One region of the Aeromonas sp. HMWF016 genome, then DNA from elsewhere that is predicted to be linked to it. Evidence: riboswitches for the same ligand, from Rfam matches in the RefSeq annotation. Region 1 holds a riboswitch; the other holds the start of a gene.
The links. Region 1 has a riboswitch for lysine ahead of lysC (lysine-sensitive aspartokinase 3). Riboswitches for the same ligand answer to the same signal wherever they lie in the genome.

Region 1 (14,995 bases):
AACAGACTTTTTCTGTCAGGGGCTTATTTATTTCACCGCCAACGCTGGTAGTGAAAATGCTGCGATAAGCCATACAAGTGCACGGCAATTACGGGTTAGCAACACCAACTTGGCGAGTAATAAAATCCAAGGTAGTACGATTAAACTGCTCCGGCTGCTCCACATTGCAGACATGGCCGCACTGTTCGATCACCGCTAATGAGGAGCTGGCATCGCGGGCCACCTGTTCGCGCACCGGAGCCAGAAACATATGATCCTCCTCCCCCATCACATAAAGAGTGGGAATGGGCAGGGAGCGCTCGCGGAAGTAGCGCATCAGCGGGTTGACCTCGGTGGCGAGGCGGAACCAGCGTTTGAACTCTTTCTGGCAGAGCTTGCGCGCCTCGCGCACAAACAGGTTGCGCGACTCCTGATGGCGCTGACGCGGCATGATGATGAAGGCAAACAGCCGGTAGAGCCACATATAGGGCAGGATATGCTGGCCTAGTCGGCCCAGCTGCACCAGCACCCGCGAGCGGATATCGAGCCGCAGGATGGCGCCGCCGAGCACCATGCTCTTGACCCGCTCCGGGCAGAGCTCGGCCAGATGGCGAATAAGGATGGTGCCAAGGGAGATGCCGACAAAGTGGGCGCGGCGGATATTGAGGTGATCGAGCAGCCGCACGATATCTTCGGTCACTTCCCGAAAGCTGTAGTGGCCCTTGACCACCTGTTGCAGCTGGTGGGACTGGCCGTGGCCGCGCAAGTCCAGCAGCAGTACGTTGAAGTGTTCGCGATAGGCGCGCAGCTGTTTGAACCAGATGGAGGAGCTGCCACCGGCACCGTGGACAAACACTACCCAATCCCGTTCGGGGCCAAGCTCAAAGGTCTTGTGATACAACATCCAATAGGCTCCCTTGGTGATGGGGGGTATACTCGGCAGCGCATAGTAACAGATGCCTTCCCCTGATTGATATGCAACCGCACTGCTCGGATCACCCACAGCGAGACCAGACCATGGAGTTAACCCCTTTACGCCACTTTCTGCTCTCGTTGCCGGGCAGTCAGGAAGATACCCCGTTTGGTCCGGAGATCCTGGTCTATCGCATCGCGGGCAAGATGTTTGCGCTGGTGGATTGGCAAGCTGACCCGCTCACCATCAACCTCAAGTGCGAACCCGAGCTGGCGCTGTTGCTGCGCGAGCTTCACCCCGAGGTGAAACCGGGCTGGCATATGAACAAGCAACACTGGAACACAGTGACCCTGAACAGCACCTTGCCCGATGATCTCTGGCAAGGCTGGGTGCACCACTCGTATGAGCGGGTTGTCGCCGGTTTGCCGAAATCCAAGCGGCCCATGGCGCCCGCCCGCAATGCCGCTGATCAGGGTGCCCCGGCATGACGCCTCTCCTCTTTATCGCCCCCCTTGGCGAGCAGCATATTCCAGCCCTGATCACCCTGTTCGAGCAGGCGATCCGCCACACCGGCCCCCAGCACTACAGCCCGGAGCAGGTGGAGCAGTGGGCGCTCGGTGCCCGGCATCCCGGCTTTGTCAGCCAGCTGCGAGAGCACCACGGCTGGGTGGCGGAGCTGGCAAATGTGCCCCTCGGATTTGTCACTCTGAGCCCCGATGGCCACCTCAGCCTGCTCTATGTGAGCGCCGACCATCAGCGCCAGGGACTGGGCAATCTGCTGCTCACCACGGCGCTCGCGGGGGCCAGAGGGCTCGGTATGACCCTCATCACCACCGAGGCCAGCGCCTTCAGTTATGAGCTATTTTTACGACATGGCTTTACGTTGACCGGGCTGGAGTGCGTGGAGCGGGGTGGAGTCAGTTTTACTCGCCATCGCCTGCACTGCTGCTTGCCAAGCTAGGGCAAGCCACTAAAATACGCTTAATTTTCGTATTGTTACTGTATTGAGGCAGCAACCATGGTGGTAGAAAGTGAAGGCTATATCTCGCTGATCGAGTATCTGGTGGAGAGTTTGGGATTGTTTGAATCCCAGCAGCAGAACGATGGTGAAGAGACCATCGAAGATCTGGTCAGTGGCCGTGTTGCCAGCAACCTGATGGCCATTTGCGAGCAAAACCCCCAGCTGGCACCCAAGGTGCGCTTTACCATCATGCAGGAGGCGGACGCCGTGGTCGCCGACCTGGAAGAGGTGCTCTCCGCCGTCTGGCTGCGCGAGCCGACCCCGGAGCAGAAGGCCTTCCTCATCGAGTTCATCGATCTTATCAAGAATCTCTTCGACAGCGCGATCGCCTGACCGATCGCCCCTCCCGAGCTAAAACAAGCAGATATGAAAAGGGCCGCCTTGATGGGCAGCCCTGCTTGCTATCATTTTCAACCCGCCAGTGCGTTCATTCATCAGGCGGTTATCAAGGCAAGAAATGTGTCTGGACTTTGCATCCGATCCCTGGACGCTACCTAGTTAGTCCCGACTGGTCGCAATAAGTTCCCTCCTCCGACCATTTATTTTCACTTTTATTAAGAAATCGACTACAAACCTGTTCAGCGGTTCAGGCTGGGCGGCAAACAGACTCCAATGCCACCCAATCCGCAGTAGCCATCCGGATTTTTCTCCAGATATTGCTGATGGTAATCCTCGGCGTAGTAGAAGGGCGCCAGCGGCAGAATGCGAGTGGTAATGGCACGGCTGTCGCCGCTTGCCGCCATCGCCTGCTGATAGGCCGCCATGCTCTGCTGGGCAATGATCTGCTGGCTCTCGTCACCATAGAAGATCACCGAGCGATACTGGGTGCCGATGTCCCCGCCCTGACGCATCCCCTGCGCCGGATCGTGCTGTTCCCAGAACAGTCTGAGCAGATCGCCGTAGCTGATCACCGCCGGATCAAACACCACCTGTACCGTCTCGGCATGGCCGGTCAGGCCGCTGCAGACCTCTTTGTAGGTGGGATTCTGGGTAACGCCGCCCTGATAGCCGGCCGCGGTGGAGTAGACGCCCGGCTGCTGCCAGAACAGGCGCTCCACACCCCAGAAACAGCCCATGCCAAACCAGGCGATCGCCATGTTTTCGGGCCAAGGCCCCTGAGTGGGGTTGCCATTCACCGCATGCTGCTGACCAATCACCATCGCTTCGCGTCGTCCCGGCAGGGCATCTGCCGGTGAAATAATCTGTTCCATGAATTCTGTCCTTGTATAAAACCCTGTGAAATCACACAGCTGACGAAAAGGAGCATCGAAGATAGCAGTTTATCGCGCCGGATCAACCGGCGGGCCCCTCCCCGCTCGCTCCGGCGGCCATCTGCGCTTCGAACCATCCTTTCCCGATCCGCACGGCCAACCCGCCCCTCGTGGACCAGAAACGGCAAAAATCAATATTTAGTCTTGATTTGTGAATTAATTTTCATATATTGAGCCAATCGCTGTTTTTTTATGGAAGAAATATCAAGTGCGTGAACGCGAACCCAGTCTGGTCAATGCCTTCCGGCAATCCACCCCCTATGTCAATGTCCATCGGGGTGCCACCTTTGTGCTGATGATGGGGGGAGAAGCCATCTGCCACCCCAACTTCGCCAATATCGTCAGCGATATCGCCCTGCTGCAGACACTGGGCATACGCCTGGTGCTGGTGTTTGGTTCACGTCCGCAAAACGATGAAGCGCTGGCCCGCGCCGGTATCGAGGCCCAGTATCACAAGCGGATCCGGGTCACCGATGACGAAAGTTTCACCATCATCAAACAGGTGTGTGGCGGCCTGCAATATGACATCACAGCCCAGCTATCCATGGGGCTCGCCAACACACCCATGCAGGGGGCGCGGATCAGCGTGGTGAGCGGCAACTTCGTCACCGCCCAGCCGCTGGGGGTGGATGATGGCATCGACTTTTGCCACAGCGGCCGGGTGCGCCGCATCGACGTGGAGGGGATCACCCGCCAGCTCGACCAGAAAAGTCTGGTGCTCATCTCCCCCATCGGCTGTTCGGTCACCGGCGAGAGCTTTAACCTGAGCTCCGAAGAGGTGGCCCGCCGGGTAGCGGTCGATCTCAAGGCGGACAAGCTCATCTGCTTTAGCAGCACCCAGGGGGTAATGGACAGGCGCGGCGAAGCCATCTCCGAGCTCTTCCCCGAACAGGCCGAAGAGCTGCTGGTGGAGCTGGAGCAGGCTGGCGAAGAGATGTCCGGCACCGCCCGCTACCTGCGTGCGGCCATTGCCTCCTGTCGTGGCGGGGTTCCGCGCTCCCATCTGGTGAGCTATCAGGATGATGGCGCCATGCTGCAGGAGCTGTTCAGCCGCGACGGTCTCGGCACCCAGATTGTGCGGGAAAGCGCCGAGCAGGCCCGTGCCGCCACCATCGAGGATATCGGCGGCATTCTCGATCTAATCCGCCCGCTGGAGGAGGAAGGCATTCTGGTGCGCCGCTCCCGCGAGCAGCTGGAGATGGAGATCGACAAGTTCACCATCATCGAGCGCGATGGCCTGATCATCGGCTGCGCGGCCCTCTACTGCTTTATGGAAGAGGCGATGGCGGAGATGGCCTGCGTCGCCATCCATCCCGACTATCGCAACTCCAACCGGGGTGATCAGCTGGTGGCCAAGGTGGCCGAGCGGGCCAAACGGCTCGGCATCCGCCGCTTGTTCGTGCTCACCACCCGCTCCATCCACTGGTTCCGGGAGCGGGGGTTCGAGCCGCTGGAAGTGGAGGATCTGCCGGTTGAGCGTCAGCGCCTCTACAACTGGCAGCGTCGCTCCAAGGTTTTGTCAAAAACCATTGTGTAACCCATTGATTCTGCGTTGAGTTAGCTGACATTTTGAACTTTTTTACAAACTCGATTGACAGTCCAATCCAACGCAAGGTATTTCTAAATGCACTCCACCGCCATGGTGGAGCCAGAAGAGGAGCGCTGCCCAGGCAGCCCGAGGGAGGACGCCAGAGTCCGGTGAACTTGGGTCAGGGGGAGCAGCGCCGAGACATCTGAGGAGACTGGAAACCTCAGTGTCGGCTGCGGGGGCTGAATCCCCCGGGTTGTCATCGGTAGTGGTCATCCCCCACCGCGCCCTGTCAGGGGCGGGTACGGGATGGGCTCTGCGGGTGGAGTGCTTCTGGCCGGGATCGCTTCGCACATTCCTGCCATTTTCAGCCTCCTCCTCTCTTTTTTGCCCGATGGATCCGGATTTTTAAATTAAGACAGGAGTAAGCAATGAGCCCGATCAATGTCGCCAAGTTTGGCGGAACCAGTGTCGCCAACGCCGCCGCCATGAACAACTGCGCTGATATCGTGCTGGCCAATCCCGCCACCCGCATCGTGGTGCTGAGCGCCAGCGCCGGCGTCACCAATCTGCTGGTAGCACTGGCTCAGGGCGAACTGGACGAAACGGGCCGCGACGAGCAGCTTGCCAAGCTGTCCGACATTCAGCAGGCCATTCTGGCCGATCTCGGCAACCCCGGCGATGTGAGCGCCCTCATTCATGGCCAGCTGGACGAGATCCGCCTCATGGCCCAGCAAGCCCACCAGCAGACCGATGCCGAACTGGCTGATCGCCTCATCGCCTGCGGCGAACTGATGTCGACCCGCCTCTTTACCGAGCTGCTGCGCCAGCGCGGCGTCAATGCCCACTGGCAGGATGTGCGCCAGTTGATGCGCACCGACAGCCGCTTTGGCAAGGCCACCGTCGATCTGAACGCGACTCGCGATCTTTGCCAGCAGACGCTGGGCCCGGTGCTCGGCGACAGCCTCGTCATCACCCAGGGCTTTATCGGTGCCGATGGCGATGGTCGCACGACTACACTTGGCCGTGGCGGCTCTGACTACAGCGCGGCCCTGCTCGCCGAAGCCCTGGATGCCGCCAGTATCGAGATCTGGACCGATGTGCCCGGCATCTACACCACGGATCCGCGCCTCGTCACCCGGGCCCGCCCCATTCCCGAAATCAGCTTTGTCGAAGCGGCGGAGATGGCCACCTTCGGTGCCAAGGTGCTGCACCCGGCCACCCTGCAACCGGCGGTGCGCCAGAACATTCCGGTCTTTGTCGGCTCAAGCAGGGAGCCGCAGGCGGGGGGAACCTGGATCCGTTCCACCACGGACACCAGTCCGCTGTTTCGCGCCGTGGCCCTGCGTCGCCAGCAGGTGCTGGTCACCCTGCACAGCCTCAACATGTTCCACGCCTATGGCTTTCTGGCCGAGGTGTTCGGCATTCTGGCCCGCCACCGCATCTCGGTGGATCTCATCACCACCTCGGAGGTGAGCGTGTCGCTCACCCTGGATCACACCGGCAGCCAGAGCAATGGCGAACCGGTGCTCAGCGACAAGGTGCTGGCCGAGCTCAGCCAGCTCTGCAAAGTCGAGGTGGAGAACGAGCTGGCTCTGGTGGCGCTGATCGGCAACCGGATGAGCGAGGTCAACGGCGTGGGCAGCCGGGTATTCGATGCCCTGCGCGACCACAACATCCGGATGATCTGCTACGGCGCCAGCGCCCACAACCTATGCTTCCTGGTCAAAGAGGGCGAAGCGGGCCAGATCGTCAACCGCCTCCATCAGGAGCTGCTGGACTGACCCTCACGGCTGGCAAATCCGACCATGCAAAAGGGCACCCGCAAGGTGCCCTTTTCATTTCTGTTTCGCTGAGGCGTTGGCTCAGGCGCAGGTGGTCACCGGCAACTGGCACGCCATCACTTCGCGGCGCTGGCGCTGCAATCTGGCCAGCAGCTCGCTCTGGCCCAGCCCCAGCTCTTCGCTGGAGAGATTGTCGACCAGCAGCTCGTAGTGGTTGGTCACCGCCTGCTCCAGCCAGTCGAGACGACGCAAAGTGAGCGGGCTGCAGCTGCGGCCACTGAGATCGTCAGCCACATCGAGCCGGTGGCTGCGATACATATCCCGCCACCAGTTGGCGACCAGCGCCTCGTCGCTCGCCAGCGCGGCGCTCCACTCCCCCTGCAGGGCGTGCAGACGAGCCAGCACCGGGGCACTGGCTCCTTCGCGGATCAGGTGATGGATCTCCCGCTTCACCCACTTGAGGCAAAGTTCGCGCCAGTAGCGAAATTGCGGCAAAGGATCGGCTTCATCGAGCCAGAGTCCGGAAAGGGTGCGGGTCTCCAGCCGCTCCGGCACATGAAATTGCGGGTCGACCAGCCCATTGGAGTTGTATTCGAAACGGGGATCAAAGGGCCACATGTAACCAAAATCGAACACGCTGATATGTTCGCCGTCATCGAGCAGATTGCCCGGGCTCGGATCCCAGTCGAACCAGCCCCAGCGAGCCAGCTCCCCCTGCACCTCCAGCATCTGTGCCAGATTGCGCTCGTTGAGCTGATGCACCGGCACGCCCCGCAGCCAGGGCGAGACCAGAATGCCGGCACGGGCCGAACCAAAGCTGGTACAGACCACGTGGGAGAGCACGGTGGGATGCAACTCGCGCAGCGCTTCAATTTCGCGCCGCCGCTCCAGCTCGGTGAGGAAAGCGGTCTTGCCATCGAGATTGGCGACCAGCGAATCGTTTCGGCGCCGCTTGAGGCACCAGTGATGGCCATCGATCTTGAGATGAAACACCTCGGCGGTAAGACCGTGACGATAGACCTTGATCACCGACGGATGGGAATCCTTGAGTCTGACCAGCTGCGCCACGGGAAGCGGACAGTCACGTTCGCGCCCGACCCGGATCTCCTCCTTGCTCTCGAGCATACGCAGCAATCTGGCTTGCCGTGCCATCACCTTGGGATTCATACATGTACCTCCTGTCGCTACTGAGAGACTAAACAGCACCTCTCTCGCAGACCAGCAGCAAACGTTCATGATGACGCTTTCATCACATATTCCGGACAACCTCTCGATCGGGATCACAATATGCAGGGCCGAAGTGCAACCAAAAATTCATCAGGCGGTCATTAAATTGACATCCATGAACCGGCCACGCACCATCGGGTCAAATAGTATGCAGATGATCTGCATCTCTCTCACTTGCTCAAAGGATGAGCTGATATGAATCGCCCCTTCTCAGGCCGTCGCCGCGCCCTGAGTCTCTCCCGCCTGCTGCTGATCCTGCTCGGTGGCCTGCTCATCGTGACCCTGCTGCTGCCGCTCATCAATCCCGGCAGCTGGCTTGGCCGTGCCCAACCGCTGGTGCTGGGGCCCGCCGACAATCCGCTGGCCACCCTCACCCGCCACGCCCTTCTCTACAAGAGCGACAGCCGTGGCCTCTATCTGGTGGTGCGCAGCCAGTGGCAATTGCGAGGGCAGCTCCAGCCGGGGGACAAGGTGCGGGTGGAGCTGCTCAACGACAAGGGGGAGCGGATCGACGAGCTGAGCCAGCCGGTGGAGAAGCGTCAGGTGTGCCGCAACAACCGCTGCACTCTGGATCTCAACAGCACGTTGCGCGCCCCGGACGATGCGCTGGCCAGCCGTTACCAGCTGCGGATCGGCCTGCTGCTGGCAGACCGCCCCGAGAGCGGTGACTTCAGCCAGATCCTGCAGACCCTGCCGGAGCAGGGCTTCAACCTCACCTACCTGATGGTGAGCCTGACGCTGGTACTGGCGCTGAGCGCCGCCGTGCTGAAGGCGGTGCTGCCAAGGCTGCGCCGCAGTCTGCGCTGGCGCATCATCGGCAGCCTGCTGCTCGGCAACCTCACCTTCGTGCTGCTGCACGGCTTCGTGGTATTCAAACTGGGGGAGTTTCTGCTCTGGTCAGGCTTTCGCCCGGAGCACTACTATCTCGCTTGGGGCAGCATGGTGCTGGGCTGGAGCCTCTGCGCACTGGCCGGATTCAACCTCTACATGGGGCTGGTCTTTACCGCCCTCTCCGGCATAGGACTGCTGGCCAACTTCATGAAGATCGCCATCTACGGCGTGCCGCTCGGCGGCGATGATCTCGGCAACCTGATGGCGCTGCTGCGGATCCTGCAGGATCAGCACCCCGTCGTGCCGCTGCTCGGCGGCGCTATCGCGCTCTTCCTCTGCTGGCGCTTTGCCCTCTCCCGCTGGATCCTGCGCACGGCCGCCGCCACCGTGGCCTTCTTTGCCCTTTGCGTGTTTGCCACCCAGACCAGCAACAAGCTGCTGGGGGCCAACGTGCGCTACGTGGATCGGGCGGTCAACTACCACAGGGACATCATCCGCTCCGGCCCCGGCCTCTACCTGTTCAATCTGGTGGACGAGATGCTGGAGCAGGGCAGCGTGTTTCGCTACCCGCTGCAGATCAACGAATTCACCCCCCAGCTGAGCCAACCGCCGCAGGGGGCTGCGCCGCGCTGGGATCTGGTGATCGTGCTGCAATATGAGTCGCTGATGCTCGACTGGCAGGGGCGGCTCTGCGCCCCCGTTCCCACCCTGAACCTGCCCGCCACCATCCAGCAGTGGCACAAGACCATCCACTCCCCCACCACTGGCGGCATGACGGTGCTGGCGGAGTTCGAGATGAACACGGGCCTGCCGGTGGGGCTGCTCAAGCAGGGGGTGGTGCCCTACTACTACCTCTCGGATCAAGTGCCGGGGCTGGCCCAGAGCGCCAACCAGAGCGGCTACCAGACCCTCTTCGTCCACCCCTATGTGGAGAAGTTCTGGGGCCGCGCCAAGGCGATCCCGGCGCTTGGCTATCAGGAGCGCTGGTTCGACAGCCGCTTTACCACCCTCGAGCACAAGGGGCTCTATATCTCGGACGATGCCCTCGTCGATCACCTGCTCAAACGCAGCGAACAGGATGACAAACCGCTGTTTGCCTACGCGGTTACCATGCAGGGGCACGGCCCCTTCGATGGCCCCCGCTATCAGGCACAGGAGCACAGCGGCGCCTGCCCGAACGAGAGCGAGAGTGACAGACAGCTGCTCAACACCTACTACACCGGGGTGGTAGATGCCATGGCCTCGCTGGAGCGGCTGCTCAAGAGTCTCGATCAGTCTGGCAAGCGCTATCTGGTTGTCGCCTTTGGCGATCACCAGCCCTTCCTGATGTCGGCCGGCAAGGGCATTCACGGCGACAAACCGGCGCGCGATGCCACCTATCAGATCCCCATGATGGCCTTCACCCGCGCCGATGATTCCCTCAATCTGGCGACCCAGTTTGCGCCGGTGCGCCAGCTCTATCAGATGGGACAGGCCACTCGCCAGCTGCTGGCCGGCAACCTCACCCCCATCAGCGACGGCCCCCTGCTCCATCCGGTGCTGGGCGAGGAGAAGGGTTTCGACGTCTCGCCGCTGGTGCCGCAGATCCGCGCCAGCTTCCGGACCGATGCCCTGCCCTGACAATGTCATCCCCCAACAACAGACAAGGCCGCATCGGCGGCCTTGTCTGCTTCCTGCCCCCCGTCAGGCGCTGTGCCACCAGGGCTCAAGCAGCGTGAGCTGCTGGCGGTCGAGATCCAGCTCCGCCTCGACGCCCAGCGGCAACGTCAGCATGGGGTGGGTATGGGCGCAGTCAAACTCCGCCAGAATGGGGAAGTGCGGCTCCCCCACCACCTCCAGCAGGATATCGAGCGGGCGCTTGCCGCTGCCCTGATCGTTGAACAGCTCGTGCTTGCCGAGGATAAGGGCGCCGATCCGATCAAACACCCCGCACAGCTTGAGATGGGCGAAGGAGCGCTCCACCGTCTCGGCGGATTTCAGGCTGTCCTCTAGCAGCAGAATATCGCCACGCTCGATGGCCGGCATATAGGGGGAACCCCAGATCCCCGCCATGGTGTTGAGGTTGCCGCCCATCAGCCGCCCCTGCACCCGACCTGAGCCCACCGAGATCAGCCGATTGGGCTGGCACTGCTTGGCCCGGTTCTGGTTTTCCCAGTCCAGCCGCTCATCGCTCCATTGCGCGGGGGTCGGCAGCGTACAGGGGACGCCAGCCTCGTCGGCCAGCACAATCTGTAAAAAACTGGCCAGCGTCTCATCCACCAGCGGCGGCAACTCGCCGAATGAGGCCACCAGCGCCGGGCCATAAAAGGTAACCAAACCAGTCTGGGCATAGATGCCGAGCAGCAGGGCCGTCACATCGGAGTAGCCCACGATGATCTTGGGATCCCGTTTTAGCGCATCAACATCGAGGTAGGGCAGCAGGGAGTTGGAGTTGCTGCCGCCAATCACCGACATGATGCAACGCACCTCGGGGTCGCGAATAAGGGCGTTGAGCTCCTCGGCCCGCGCGGCGATGGAACCGGAGCGCCAGTGATCCTGCTGGCCGGTGAGGCTGCCCGCCTTGAGCCGGAAGCCCTGCACTTCGAGAAAGGCTTTTGCACGGGCAAAACGGGTGGGCGCCCAGGCGGTTGCCGCGCTGGAGGGGGAAAAAAAAGCGATGGTGTCGCCGCGCTGGAGTGGCGGGGCAAGGAGTCTCGTCATCAGTCACATCCCCCGGGGCTCATCAAACCGTGAAAACAGAGCCCTGACTATCCCTTATCGCCCCTGTTGGCACAACGGCTGGCTCGCCATCGTTTAGAAATACAAAACGCTTGATTCATTATTAACAGATATTCTAAACAAAACCACGCTCCTAGAATGACCTCATTGCGATAGCCAGCCCCCGCTGTCAGCCAGAATGGTCGCCCGGGCAAGCCTGAAGCTTGCCGCCGACCCACTCTCTTGCGACGCCGATTTCAATGAGGACCCCGTCATGAATAGAACCGCATCCCCCACGGCACTGGTTGTTGAAGGTGGCGCCATGCGCGGCATATTTGCCAGCGGCGTGCTGGATGCGTTTATCGAACGTGACTACCGTCCCTTTGACTTTGCCATCGGCGTCTCGGCCGGCGCGACCAACCTCCTGGCCTATCTCGCCAGCCAGCATGGCCGCAGCCACGACATCCTGACCGAGCTGGCCTGCACCCCGGAGTTTCTCGACCCGCTGCGTTTTGCCAAGGGGGGCAATCTGGTGGATATCCACTGGCTCTGGCACACCAGCTGCCGCAAATACCCCCTCGATATCCATCGCTATCGAGAGAGCGGCATCCCCTTCTATGCGGTGGTGACCAATGCCCTGACCGGCAAGGCGGAGTACATCCGGGTCAAGCCGGAGAACATGGATGAGGTGCTGCCCGCCAGCTGCGCCATTCCCCTCGCCTCCCGCGAATATCCGCAGGTGCACGGGGTGCCGATGACCGATGGCGGGGTGGCCGACTCCATCCCGGTGATCGAGGCCTACCGCCGCGGCGCCCGCCAGATGACGGTGATCCTCTCCGAGCCGCTGGGCTACCGGCTCAAGCCGATGCCCTTCCCCTGGATGATCCGCACCCTGCTCAAGACTCACCCCGCGCTGGCACAGGCGCTGGAGCAGCGGGATCGCAGTTACAACGAGGCGCTCGATTTCATCGCCAATCCGCCCGCTGATTGCCAGATCGAGGTGATCGCCCCGGCCGACTACTTCCCTGTTTCCCGTTTTACCCGCGATATCAACAAGCTGGAGATGGGATACGTGATGGGCAAGTGCGCTGGCTATCAGGCGGCCCTGCTCAATTGACAAGGGTTTTACAGGCATGACCCGACCTGCCGCGACGCACACGCCGCCACACAAGAACAATCGGGTCAGTTGAACAAGATGAGTCATAAACCGGACCGCGGCGAGAGCGGCGTAGCTCTCCCGGCTAGTCAATACCGGGACAGACACGCCCCTTTCAATGCCAAGGCATGTCACCCTCAGACAAGGTGTTTATTTATGTCGTTTCTTCTCACCCAGCCCGCGCTGGTGCAGCTGTTCGAACGGCTGCTGCCCGATTACCGGATCATGGCCCCTGCGGCCGAATATCGGGGCGGTCGCTTCTCCGACACCGACAACGTCACCTACCACAGCATCCGCCATCCGGCCGATCTGGTGTGGCAGGAGAAGTCCCACTTCTCCCCGAAAGAGGTGGTGCTCCCCATCACCCAGACCCTGTTCCACTTCGACAATCTGGAGCTGCGCGAATCGAAGGTGGAAGCCAAGCCCACCCTGCTGTTCTTGCGCAGCTGCGATATCCACGCCCTGCGCAGGCTGGATCAGGTCTATCTCAAGAACGGCCAGAACAGGGACGTCTACTACGCCCGGCTGCGCAGCAAGCTCAAGCTGGTACTGCTGGAGTGCCGCGAGAGCTTCGAGAACTGCTTCTGCGTCTCCATGGGCAGCAATGAGACCCGGGACTACGCCGCCGCCATTCGTCTGAGCGATGAGGGCGCCCGCATCGAAGTCAAGGATCCCGAGCTGTTCGGCTACTTTGCCGAGCTGGGTGAATCCGATGACTTCGCCCCGGAGTTTGTCCAGAGCAACCCGGTCAAGGTGCGCACCCCGGACAGCGTCTGTGACGACCCCCAGCGGATCCGCCAGATCCTCACCGATCATCCGGTCTGGGCCGAGTACGACAGCCGCTGCATCGGCTGCGGCCGCTGCACCACCTCCTGCCCGACCTGCAGCTGCTACAGCGTGCACGACCTCACCTATGCGGAGAACCCCAAGCAGGGTGAACGTCGTCGCCAGTGGGCCAGCTGCATGGTGGATGGCTTCAGCGACATGGCCGGTGGCCACGGTTTTCGCGCCAAACATGGCGAGCGCCTCCGTTATCGCGCCCTGCACAAGGTCAACGACTACAAGGCCCGTCAGGGGGAGGAGCACATGTGCGTCGGCTGTGGCCGCTGCGACGATCGCTGCCCTCACTACATCTCCTTTAGCAACATCATCAACAAAATGACCGATGTGGTCGAACAGACCATCGCAGCCGACCACGCGCAGGGGGCGAACTGATATGTGCCAGTGCCAACAAACCGCAACAGCAGAACAGCAGCAGGAAGCGGTCGAAAACCGCCTGCTGCCCAAGGCCTACACCATTCTGGCCATCGAGCGTCACACCGAACTGGAGTGGAACTTTCGGGTCTCCCGCGACTTTGATGTCCACTACGGCCAGTTTGTGGAGATCTCCCTGCCCACCGTCGGCGAAGCGCCCATCTCGGTCTCCGACTATGGCGATGGCTATGTGGATCTGTTGATCCGCAAAGTCGGCAAGGTGACCGATGCGCTGTTTGCCCTCGATGTGGGCGACAAGGTGTGGATGCGCGGCGTCCACGGCAACGGCTATCCGCTGGAAGCCTATCGCAACCAGCACCTCATCGTGGTGGCGGGCGGCACTGGCGTCGCGCCGGTCAAGGGGCTGCTGCGTCGCTTTAGCAAACACCCGGAACAGGTGAAGTCCCTCGACATGATCCTCGGCTTCAAGAACGAGCAGGCGGTGCTCTATCGCCACGAGATGCCGCTCTGGGCCGAGCGCCAGAATCTCATCGTCACGCTGGATGAGGGTGAGGAGAGCGAGCAGTTTCGCATCGGCCGGGTCACCGATTACATCGACCAGCTGGATCTCTCGGATAGCGAGGATATCCAGGCCATCGTGGTCGGCCCTCCCGTCATGATCCGTTTCGTGGTGCTCGCCCTGCTTGAGCGCGGCATCCCCAAGGATCGCATCTGGGTCGACTACGAACGCCGCATGGCCTGCGCCGTCGGCAAGTGTGGCCACTGCCGGATGGGCGACACCTATATCTGCGTGGATGGCCCGGTCTTTCGTTTTGACCAGGCCCAGCATCTGATCGACTGAGGGAGAACACCATGAGTCTCGATATCGACATCATCAAGGCCCGCGCCAAGAACGAATACCGCCTCTCCAAGGTGCGCGGCGAAGCGATGATCAGCGTACGCATTCCCGGCGGGATCATGCCCGCCCACCTGCTGGCGGTGGCCCAGCAGATCGCCGAACAGTACGGCAACGGCTTGATCCACCTCACCACTCGCCAGAAGCTGGCGATGCCCGGCATCAAGTATCAGGACATGGACAAGGTCAACGCTGCCCTCGAACCCTTTATCAGGGAGATCGAGGTGGAGACCTGCGGCATCGAGGTAGCGGACACCCAAGCCGGTTACCAGACTATCGGCGGGCGCAACATCGTCGCCTGTCAGGGCAACACCATCTGCCAGAAGGGCAATATCGACTGTACCGGGCTGGCCCAGCGGATGGAGAAGCACCTCTACCCCAACCCCTATCACCTCAAGATGGTGATCGCCGGCTGTCCCAACGACTGCGCCAAGGCCAACATGGCCGACTTCGGCATCCTCGGCATCGCCAAAATCCA
Region 2 (8,142 bases), on a different contig from region 1:
CCTGCTTCGTTGACCCGGGAGTTCATGTGGGCCTTGTTGCCGCACCAGCAGATGCTCTTCAGCTCTTCAAACTTGTCAGCCAGACAGAGCAGATGGTAGGAGCCGGGGAACAGCTCGCCACGAAAATCAGTCTTGAGGCCATAGGCCATCACCGGAATATCCTGCTCGTCGACGATACGGGCCAACTGATAGACCTGCTCCTTGGTCAGGAACTGAGCCTCATCCACGATAAAGACATCGATATGTTTCTTGGCATGGCGCTCTTTCACCATTTCAAACAGATCACAGCTGTCGCTGAATACGTCCACCTTCAGTTCAAGGCCAACCCGGGCACTGATCACTCCGACACCGAAACGATCGTCGATGGCTGGGGTCATGGCCAGCGGGTGCATCCCCCGCTCCAGATAGTTGAAGTGTGCCTGAATGAGCTGGGTCGATTTGCCTGAATTCATGGTGGCAAACTTGTAGTGCAGTGAAGCCATGATACTGTTCCGAAACTGAATTTATGGGGCGCATGCTAACCAAAGCCCCCGCCAAAACCAAGGGGCCCGTGGGCCCCTTGCTCTATTAATGTTATGCCGTTGCGAGCGCTGGCTGCGCTTTGGCCTTTTTCAGGTGGTAACTGGTAAAGAGCACAAACCAGAGGGCGCTGACGCTGAAACCGGCAAAACCGGAGTGCATCAACCCCATCACCAGATAACCGAGAGCCGCACCGAAGGCGATGGCCAGCGCATAGGGGAGCTGGGTCATCACGTGATCGATGTGATGGCAACCTGCCCCCGTCGCAGAGAGGATACTGGTACTGGAGATGGGAGAGCTGTGATCCCCAAACACCGAGCCAGCCAAAACAGCAGCCAGCATCGGCAACATCAGGCTGATATCGCTGGCCGCAGCCATGTCACCGGCCAGCGGCAGCATGATGCCGAAGGTACCCCAGCTGGTGCCAGTGGCAAACGCCATGGCGCAAGAGAGAATGAATACCACGGCCGGCAGCACCTCGATTGGCAGATTGCCGTTGGCCAGAGATGCCAAGTACTTGCCAGTCTCCACATCGCGCACTACGGCACCGATGGTCCATGCAAACAACAGGATATTGATAGCCGGCAGCATAGCCATGACGCCTTGCGGCGCGGCCTTGATCCAGTTCTTGGCACCGAGCTTCAGACGCATTGCCAGACCAATGGAAACTACCAGACTACAAATGGCGCCATAGACCAGCGAGGAGCCCACATTGGTGTTTTCGAACGAGCCGAGCACGCTGAAAGGCAGCTCCTTTTCGCTGAGCGCTGCGGCACCCGAGTCGATCATGAAGTAGACGGTGGCAGCGGTCAGAGTCAGGATCGGCAGCACCATGTCGATCATGCCGCCATTGCTCTCCTCCGGACTATCCATATCCAGACCAATGGGGCGCCCCTTGGATTCATCCCACAACTTGCCTTCCAGCGCCCACTGCTCGTGTTGACGCATCGGGCCGATGTCGAGCTGAAACGCGATGACGACCAGCACCATGATCAGGGTGAAGACGGCATAGAGATTCATCGGGATCATCTCGACGAACGCAGAGATGGGGCTCTGATCGGTCAGACCGTGCGCCGCCATGATGCCGCCAACCAATGCGATGATATAAGCGCCCCAAGAAGAGATCGGCATCAGCACGCAGACTGGCGCAGCGGTGGAGTCGAGCAGATAGGCCAGCTTGGCGCGGGAGATCTGGAAGCGGTCGGTCACAGGACGGCAGATAGCGCCCACCGACAGGCTGTGGAAGAAGTCATCGATAAAGAAGGCAAACACCATCATGCCGGTGAGGGTCTTGGCCCCTTTGCGGGTCTTGGCGCGCTTGGCGGCCCACTCGGCAAAGGCGCGGGTTGCACCCGATACGCTCATCAGACTGATGAGGCCACCCAGCAGCAACATAAAGAGCAGCATGTTGATGTTGTCACGGTTGAGTGCACCATCAACCCAGAAAATCTTCAGCACGGTACCCAGCATATATTGCAGGGAGTCGAGGGGGGAAAACTGATTGAGCAACAGACTGCCGGTTAAAATACCGACGCCAAGCGACAGCAGCACGCGGCGGGTCAGGATCGCCAGGGCGACAGCCAATAAGGGGGGAAGTACGGACCAACCGGAGTCGGCGAAATGACTAATGTCCATGATCTCTTTGCACCTAAAGATTACAGGTGGAGATCTACCGAGAGGATCTAAAGAAACAAAACCTATGGGGAGGTTATACTCCTCAGCCCCTTCAGGTAGCGCTCCATAGTGGATGACTATGGCAGTCCTGCACCTATTAGATGCAGAACCAGCAGCCCGGTATGATGGCCTGGCCACTTCGGCGCTGACTCCTTTCCTTGTGCATCATCGGCATCACCCTCCGCACAAGTAGTCATAGGCAGCGCGCCTCTACTTAAAGGTATTCGAGAGACATTTTATCCAGCTGGCAGCTTATAGCAAGTTTTTTGATTAAATAATCATGATGTATGACGTTAGTACACCAAAAGGTAGTCAATTGATGCAGCTTCGCTTCTTTTTGCGACACATTTAACCAATTAAAGCCTCATAAGCATCCATTAATATGATTGAATGCCGAATATAATCTCTCGTGATGACGATTTATCTTCTACTTATTATTTTTACCCTTCTTGACTTATTTAAAGTGACACGTAAAAATCAGGATGAACATAATATTTCCTTCTGACTTGACGTGGACAATCCTATGAATGAATTTTTGAAAGTGCTGCTTAATATCCGCAGTCTGCGTGCCACCTGCCGTGAACTCTCTCTGGAGCAGCTGGAAGAAGCGCTGGAAAAACTCTCAGCAATCGTTGCCGAACGTCAGCAGGATGAAGCCGCTGAGCGTCAGGCTCGTGAAGAGCATCTGCGTAAAATCAATGAATATACCGAAATGCTGAAAGCTGCCGGTATTGATCCTGCAGAGCTGGTCAGCGCTGTTGCAGCTACTCCAGCCAAGGCAGAAAAAGCCAAGCGCGCCCCTCGCCCTGCCAAATATCGTTATGATGATAACGGTGTAGAGAAGACTTGGACCGGTCAGGGTCGTATGCCTTCTGCTATTGCCAAAGCAGTTGAAGCAGGTAAATCACTGGAAGATTTCGCTATCTGATTTCAGTGATAGATACCAATAAAAAACCTCGCTATTGCGAGGTTTTTTTATTGGCTACGTTCTGAATCTTTATCTGCGATCCGTGGCTTTGACCCAGAATACTTCTTGTCCCTCTGACTTGCAGATCAGATAACGGGCAATGGTAAAGAACCAGTCGCTCATCCGGTTGAGATAAGCCAGCGCATCAGGATTGACGCACTCTTCGCGACTCAGGGTCAACAGCAGGCGCTCACAGTGACGAACTAGCGTCCGCACCACATGGGCCTGCGCAGCCGCACGGGAGCCGCCGGGCAGAATAAACTGGCGCAACGGCGGCAAATGTTCGCTGTAGCTGTCTATTTGCTGCTCCAGCCTGTTAATCCATCTCTCATTGACCTGCCAAATTGACTCATTTTGGGCTGCGCTGGAAAATGCCAATTCACCGCCCAGATCAAATAGCTCTTGCTGCAACAACTGCAGATCTGCCAATAAACCTGCTTCTTGCTGGGGGATCTCGCAAATCAGCAGACCTATATGAGAGTTGAGCTCGTCAATATAGCCATAGGTTTCTACCCGCAAATGGTCCTTAGCCAAACGGGTACCATCTGCCAACCGGGTCATCCCCTTGTCACCCTGCCGGGTATATATTCTCATTCTGACATCCTGTTAATAATGGGAATAATCATCGACTCCAGCCCGTTGAGCTTGATCTCGTATGCAAGAGCCAATGTCTGGCCCAGTTTACCCGCCGGAAAACCACTGCGGGCCATCCACACCAGATAAGGCTCCGGAATATCGATAATGCGCCGCCCCTGATATTTGCCGTAAGGCATTTTATGGCTCAGGGTAAGCAGCACCTGCTCATCGGATAGCCACTCCATATTAATCGATATCCAGATATTTATGGGTCTGAATAGAGAGTCGCCAATTACGGGCAATACAGGTTGCCATCGCGAGCTGGGTGGCTCGTGGTTTCTGACTGATAGGCTGCAATGCGATAACAACATCCGGGCGCAGGTTCGCGGTAACCAGCAGAGTATCAAGCTCTTCGATATGATGTTCTGTTGCCACCGGATGCTTGATCTCGTTGGCCCGCTCAAGCGCAGAGACCAGCACCGGCAACCCGCCTTTCATGCCGATCTTGGGTGATACCGTGACCCAGGTCTGCTCATGAGTCTTGATTTCGCTGGTACCACTGGTTTCAATCTGAACCTGATAACCCGCTGCCAACAGCGCTGACGAGAGCTCGGTCAGATCGTAGAGACAGGGCTCGCCACCGGTGATCACCACATGACGCGCCTGATAGCCAAGCTCGACAAAGCTGGCGAGGATCTGCTCGGTAGTGAGCTGGCTCCAGCAATCCGACTCGTTGGAACGATCCAGCACACGCTCTCTGCCCACTTCACGAGCAGGATCGACCACCCAGGTATGTCGGGTATCGCACCAGGGGCAGCCCACCGGGCACCCTTGCAGGCGAACGAAGATGGCAGGCAGGCCGGTAAAGACCCCCTCCCCCTGGATGGTCTGGAATATCTCGTTGATTGGGTAGTGCATCTTGGTCACAGCTTGTTGCAAAAGCCGCGGATTATACCCCAATCATCAGCCAGAGGCAGGCTCATGCTCCGCTTTTCTCACCCAGTCCGGTTTTCTCACGCATTTTGGCCATGATCCCCGCTTTGTCTGCCTGATAACCGTCCAGTCCGCGGCTACGCAGATTACATGCGGGACAGGTGCCGCAACCATCGCCCGCGATGCCGTTGTAGCAGGTCAGCGTCTGCTGGCGCACCGTATCGAGATGGCCATAGTGATCCGCCAGCGCCCAGGTTTCGGCCTTGTCGAGCCACATCAGCGGTGTTTCAAAACGGATGCCGCGATCCAGCCCCAGGGAGACCGCCTGATTGAGTGCCTTCACGAACTCGTCGCGACAGTCGGGATAACCGGAAAAATCGGTCTCGCATACCCCGGTGATCACCGCTTCGGCACCGACCTGATAGGCATAAATAGAGGCCAGCGTGAGGAACAGGATGTTGCGGCCCGGCACGAAGGTATTGGGCAGGCCATTATCCTGCAGATCACAGCTCACCGGGATATCGTCACGAGTCAGCGCCGAGATAGCCAGCTCGTTGAGCAAGGTAACATCCATCACCTTGTGGGCGGTGACACCCAGCAGTTGCACCAGGTGGCGGGCGGTATCGATCTCTTCCCGATGACGCTGGCCATAGTCGAATGTGATCGCATGAACTTCGTCATAATTGGCCAGCGCCTGAACCAGACAGGTAGTGCTGTCCTGACCGCCACTAAATACCACAACTGCTTTTTTCATATGGAGAACTCCTTGCAATGTCATGTCCGGCGCCCCTCGGCAAAGGCTTGCCACTGGGTATTGAGCCGTTCGAAAAGGGTAAGCAGGGGGGCATAGCGTTCGGGCTCGCCCTCCCATTGAGATAACAGATGGTAGCCCGCCTCTATGGTCGAAAGGGCTTCAGGAAACGGCTTTTTACGAATCGCATATTGCCCTGCGATGGCACCTAGTCCGATCCGCGGCAAGCGGGCAAGCGCCGGGTTGCTCTGCAACATCCGAAAGGCTTTGCGCCAGGTGCCATCGAGCAGAATAAAAGCCACGGATGTCGCACCTGATGAGACACTTTCCATCTGCTGTCTCAGTTCTACTGGCGAAATAGCCTCTTCATCCGGCCAGAGCAGATAACAGCGTAAAGAGGGGTCGGCAAGCAGGTCGTTGAGCCACGTATCGCCGGAAAAATCCTCCCCGACCCGGATCTCTGCCTGTTGCAACGAGGCAGCCAGCAGTGCTGCCGTGCCCTTTGGGTGGGCCACTTCATAGGGATGCTGAAGAATGTAGAGAGGCGTACGGTTTTCAAGTGGCACGATATATTCGCATAGGCACGCTTTGAGGGCTCGGGTACAGCGTGTACAGTATCGACTGTTTTTGTCGTTGGGCTGTTTCATGTCGTCAGAAAAATCTGGATTGTTCTGGGTTATCACGCTCTCTCTCACCAGCTTGCTGCTTTTTGTTACCGTACCGGATCTTCAGCTCTCCTTCGACCGGGCAGAGATTGCTCAAGGTGAAGGGTGGCGGATCATAACAGGCAATCTGGCTCATACCAATCTGTGGCATCTGCTGCTCAATCTGGCAGGTTTAATTATTCTCTACTGCCTGTTTCGCGACTATCTGGGCAATAATCGGCTACCACTCCTGATGCTGCTGCTCTGGGGGGCCGTGGGGCTCGGGATCTGGTTCTGGTACCCCCACACCCAGTGGTATATGGGGCTGTCGGGCTCACTGCACGGACTGTTTGTCTGGGGAGCCATCCAGGATATCCGGCATGGTCGCCGTACATCGGGCTGGCTGCTGCTGGCTGGCGTGGGACTCAAGCTGGCAATGGATTTCTATAATGCAGGCGAGAGCCCGATATCGACCCTGATCGGCGCCAGAGTCCACATAGAATCTCATCTGATCGGTGCAGGTGCAGGCCTGCTACTCAGCCTGCACCCGGTCTCGGTGACTGCCGGGCTTACTCCCCCGCCAACTCGCGATTGATGGCAGCCAGCATCGCGGCCGGATCAGCAGCCTGAGTGATGGGGCGGCCAACCACCAGATAGTCGGACCCCGCATCTACTGCCGCTTTCGGCGTCATCACGCGGCGCTGATCACCAGCTTCGGTGCCGCTTGGACGGATCCCCGGGGTCACCAGCTTGAAATCAGCCCCCAGCAACGCCTTCAGCTCGCGTGCTTCGTTGGCCGAGCAAACCACACCGTCAAGCCCGGACTCCTTGGTCAGCCTGGCCAACCGGATCACCTGCTCGGCAGGGGTCACATCAAGGCCCAGCGGTGCCATGTCGGATTGCTCCATGCTGGTCAGCACGGTCACCCCAATCAGCAGCGGCGCCTTGTCACCGTAAGGCTGCAGCGCATCGACGGCTGCCCGCATCATTCGCTCGCCACCACTGGCATGCACGTTGACCATCCAGACACCAAGCTCGGCACTGGCTGCTACCGCCTTGGCGACGGTATTGGGAATGTCGTGAAATTTCAGATCCAGAAAGACATCAAATCCCTTGGCAACCAGCTGGCGTACAAACTGCGGGCCAAAAAGGGTAAACATCTCCTTGCCAACCTTGAGACGGCACTCGGCCGGAGAAATACGTTCAACGAACGCCAAGGCATCTGCTTCGTTCTGATAATCCAGCGCTACCAGTACTTTTGGATCGAGCATCTCACTTCCTATTGATGGTTATTCACCGTCCAGACCACGGATCGGCTTGATGGAACCCCACTGCCGGCAGGATGGGCACTGCCAGAACAACGAGTGAGTGGCAAAGCCGCACTGCCGACACTTGTGGGTTGATTTGATTTTGATCTGTTCGCCAACTAGCTGTTGCAACAGCTCGAGACTCTCCTTGGCCGGCCCCTCCTCCGCACTGGCCAGCTGAAAGCCGACCAGTTGGTAAAACCCTTTCATGGAGGGGTGACGGCGCAACTGGCGAAGCACCAGAGAGCGAGCCTGACTCAGGCCATCACGCTCCTCGACCAGCTGGGCAAGAGCCAGCGTAACCGTCACACCAGCATGCTCTTCAACCGCTTTCTCGAGCAGCGGGATCAGGGTGTGAGTACGCCCCAATTGCTGATAGCACTCGAGCAACTTGGGCATCGCTTCCGAGGCAAAATCGATATCCTGCTCAAATACCCGCAGCAGCTCCTTGCTTGCCTGTTCATACTCCCCCTCTTCCATTGCCAGCTCAGCCAGACGCAGACTGGCACGGGCACAGCCTGAATTGACGCTGAGCGCTCGCTTGAACTTGGCAAGCGCAGTGGACTTGTCGCCGTCACGCAGCGCGCTTTCAGCCTGCTCGCAATAAAAGTGGGAGATGGGGTCAGCCAGCTTCTTGCCTTGATACTTTTGCAGGCGAACCGCCACCGAGATGGCATTGTCCCAGTCACGCAGTTGCTGATGGATGATCAACAGCTGAGCCAGCGCCGTCTCTTCGAAGTCACTGTCTTCGCACAGCTCGTTCCAAAGCGC

Region 2: it holds a riboswitch for lysine, as region 1 does, so the genes downstream of both, AACS24_RS02375 (Na+/H+ antiporter NhaC family protein) here and lysC (lysine-sensitive aspartokinase 3) in region 1, are expected to answer to the same signal.

The regions. Positions count from the first base shown of each region.
Region 1 covers NZ_CAWNWX010000096.1:55,339-70,333, reverse strand. The annotation lists gene AACS24_RS16005 (alpha/beta fold hydrolase) at 89-883, opposite strand; gene AACS24_RS16000 (MmcQ/YjbR family DNA-binding protein) at 997-1,380, shown strand; gene AACS24_RS15995 (GNAT family N-acetyltransferase) at 1,377-1,853, shown strand; gene AACS24_RS15990 (DUF3802 family protein) at 1,911-2,246, shown strand; gene msrA (peptide-methionine (S)-S-oxide reductase MsrA) at 2,492-3,124, opposite strand; gene argA (amino-acid N-acetyltransferase) at 3,393-4,721, shown strand; lysine riboswitch at 4,829-5,053, shown strand; gene lysC (lysine-sensitive aspartokinase 3) at 5,144-6,496, shown strand; gene AACS24_RS15970 (hypothetical protein) at 6,578-7,663, opposite strand; gene AACS24_RS15965 (LTA synthase family protein) at 7,919-10,174, shown strand; gene AACS24_RS15960 (S66 family peptidase) at 10,238-11,254, opposite strand; gene AACS24_RS15955 (patatin-like phospholipase family protein) at 11,526-12,368, shown strand; gene asrA (anaerobic sulfite reductase subunit AsrA) at 12,564-13,622, shown strand; gene asrB (anaerobic sulfite reductase subunit AsrB) at 13,624-14,463, shown strand; gene asrC (sulfite reductase subunit C) at 14,475-14,995, shown strand, end outside.
Region 2 covers NZ_CAWNWX010000020.1:27,251-35,392, reverse strand. The annotation lists gene AACS24_RS02380 (thymidine kinase) at 1-482, opposite strand, end outside; gene AACS24_RS02375 (Na+/H+ antiporter NhaC family protein) at 574-2,154, opposite strand; lysine riboswitch at 2,243-2,414, opposite strand; gene AACS24_RS02370 (H-NS family histone-like protein) at 2,717-3,121, shown strand; gene AACS24_RS02365 (cob(I)yrinic acid a,c-diamide adenosyltransferase) at 3,191-3,754, opposite strand; gene AACS24_RS02360 (DUF3820 family protein) at 3,751-3,981, opposite strand; gene queE (7-carboxy-7-deazaguanine synthase QueE) at 3,983-4,654, opposite strand; gene queC (7-cyano-7-deazaguanine synthase QueC) at 4,716-5,423, opposite strand; gene AACS24_RS02345 (tRNA-uridine aminocarboxypropyltransferase) at 5,444-6,067, opposite strand; gene rrtA (rhombosortase) at 6,066-6,659, shown strand; gene pyrF (orotidine-5'-phosphate decarboxylase) at 6,634-7,335, opposite strand; partial or broken gene lapB (lipopolysaccharide assembly protein LapB) at 7,354-8,142, opposite strand, start outside.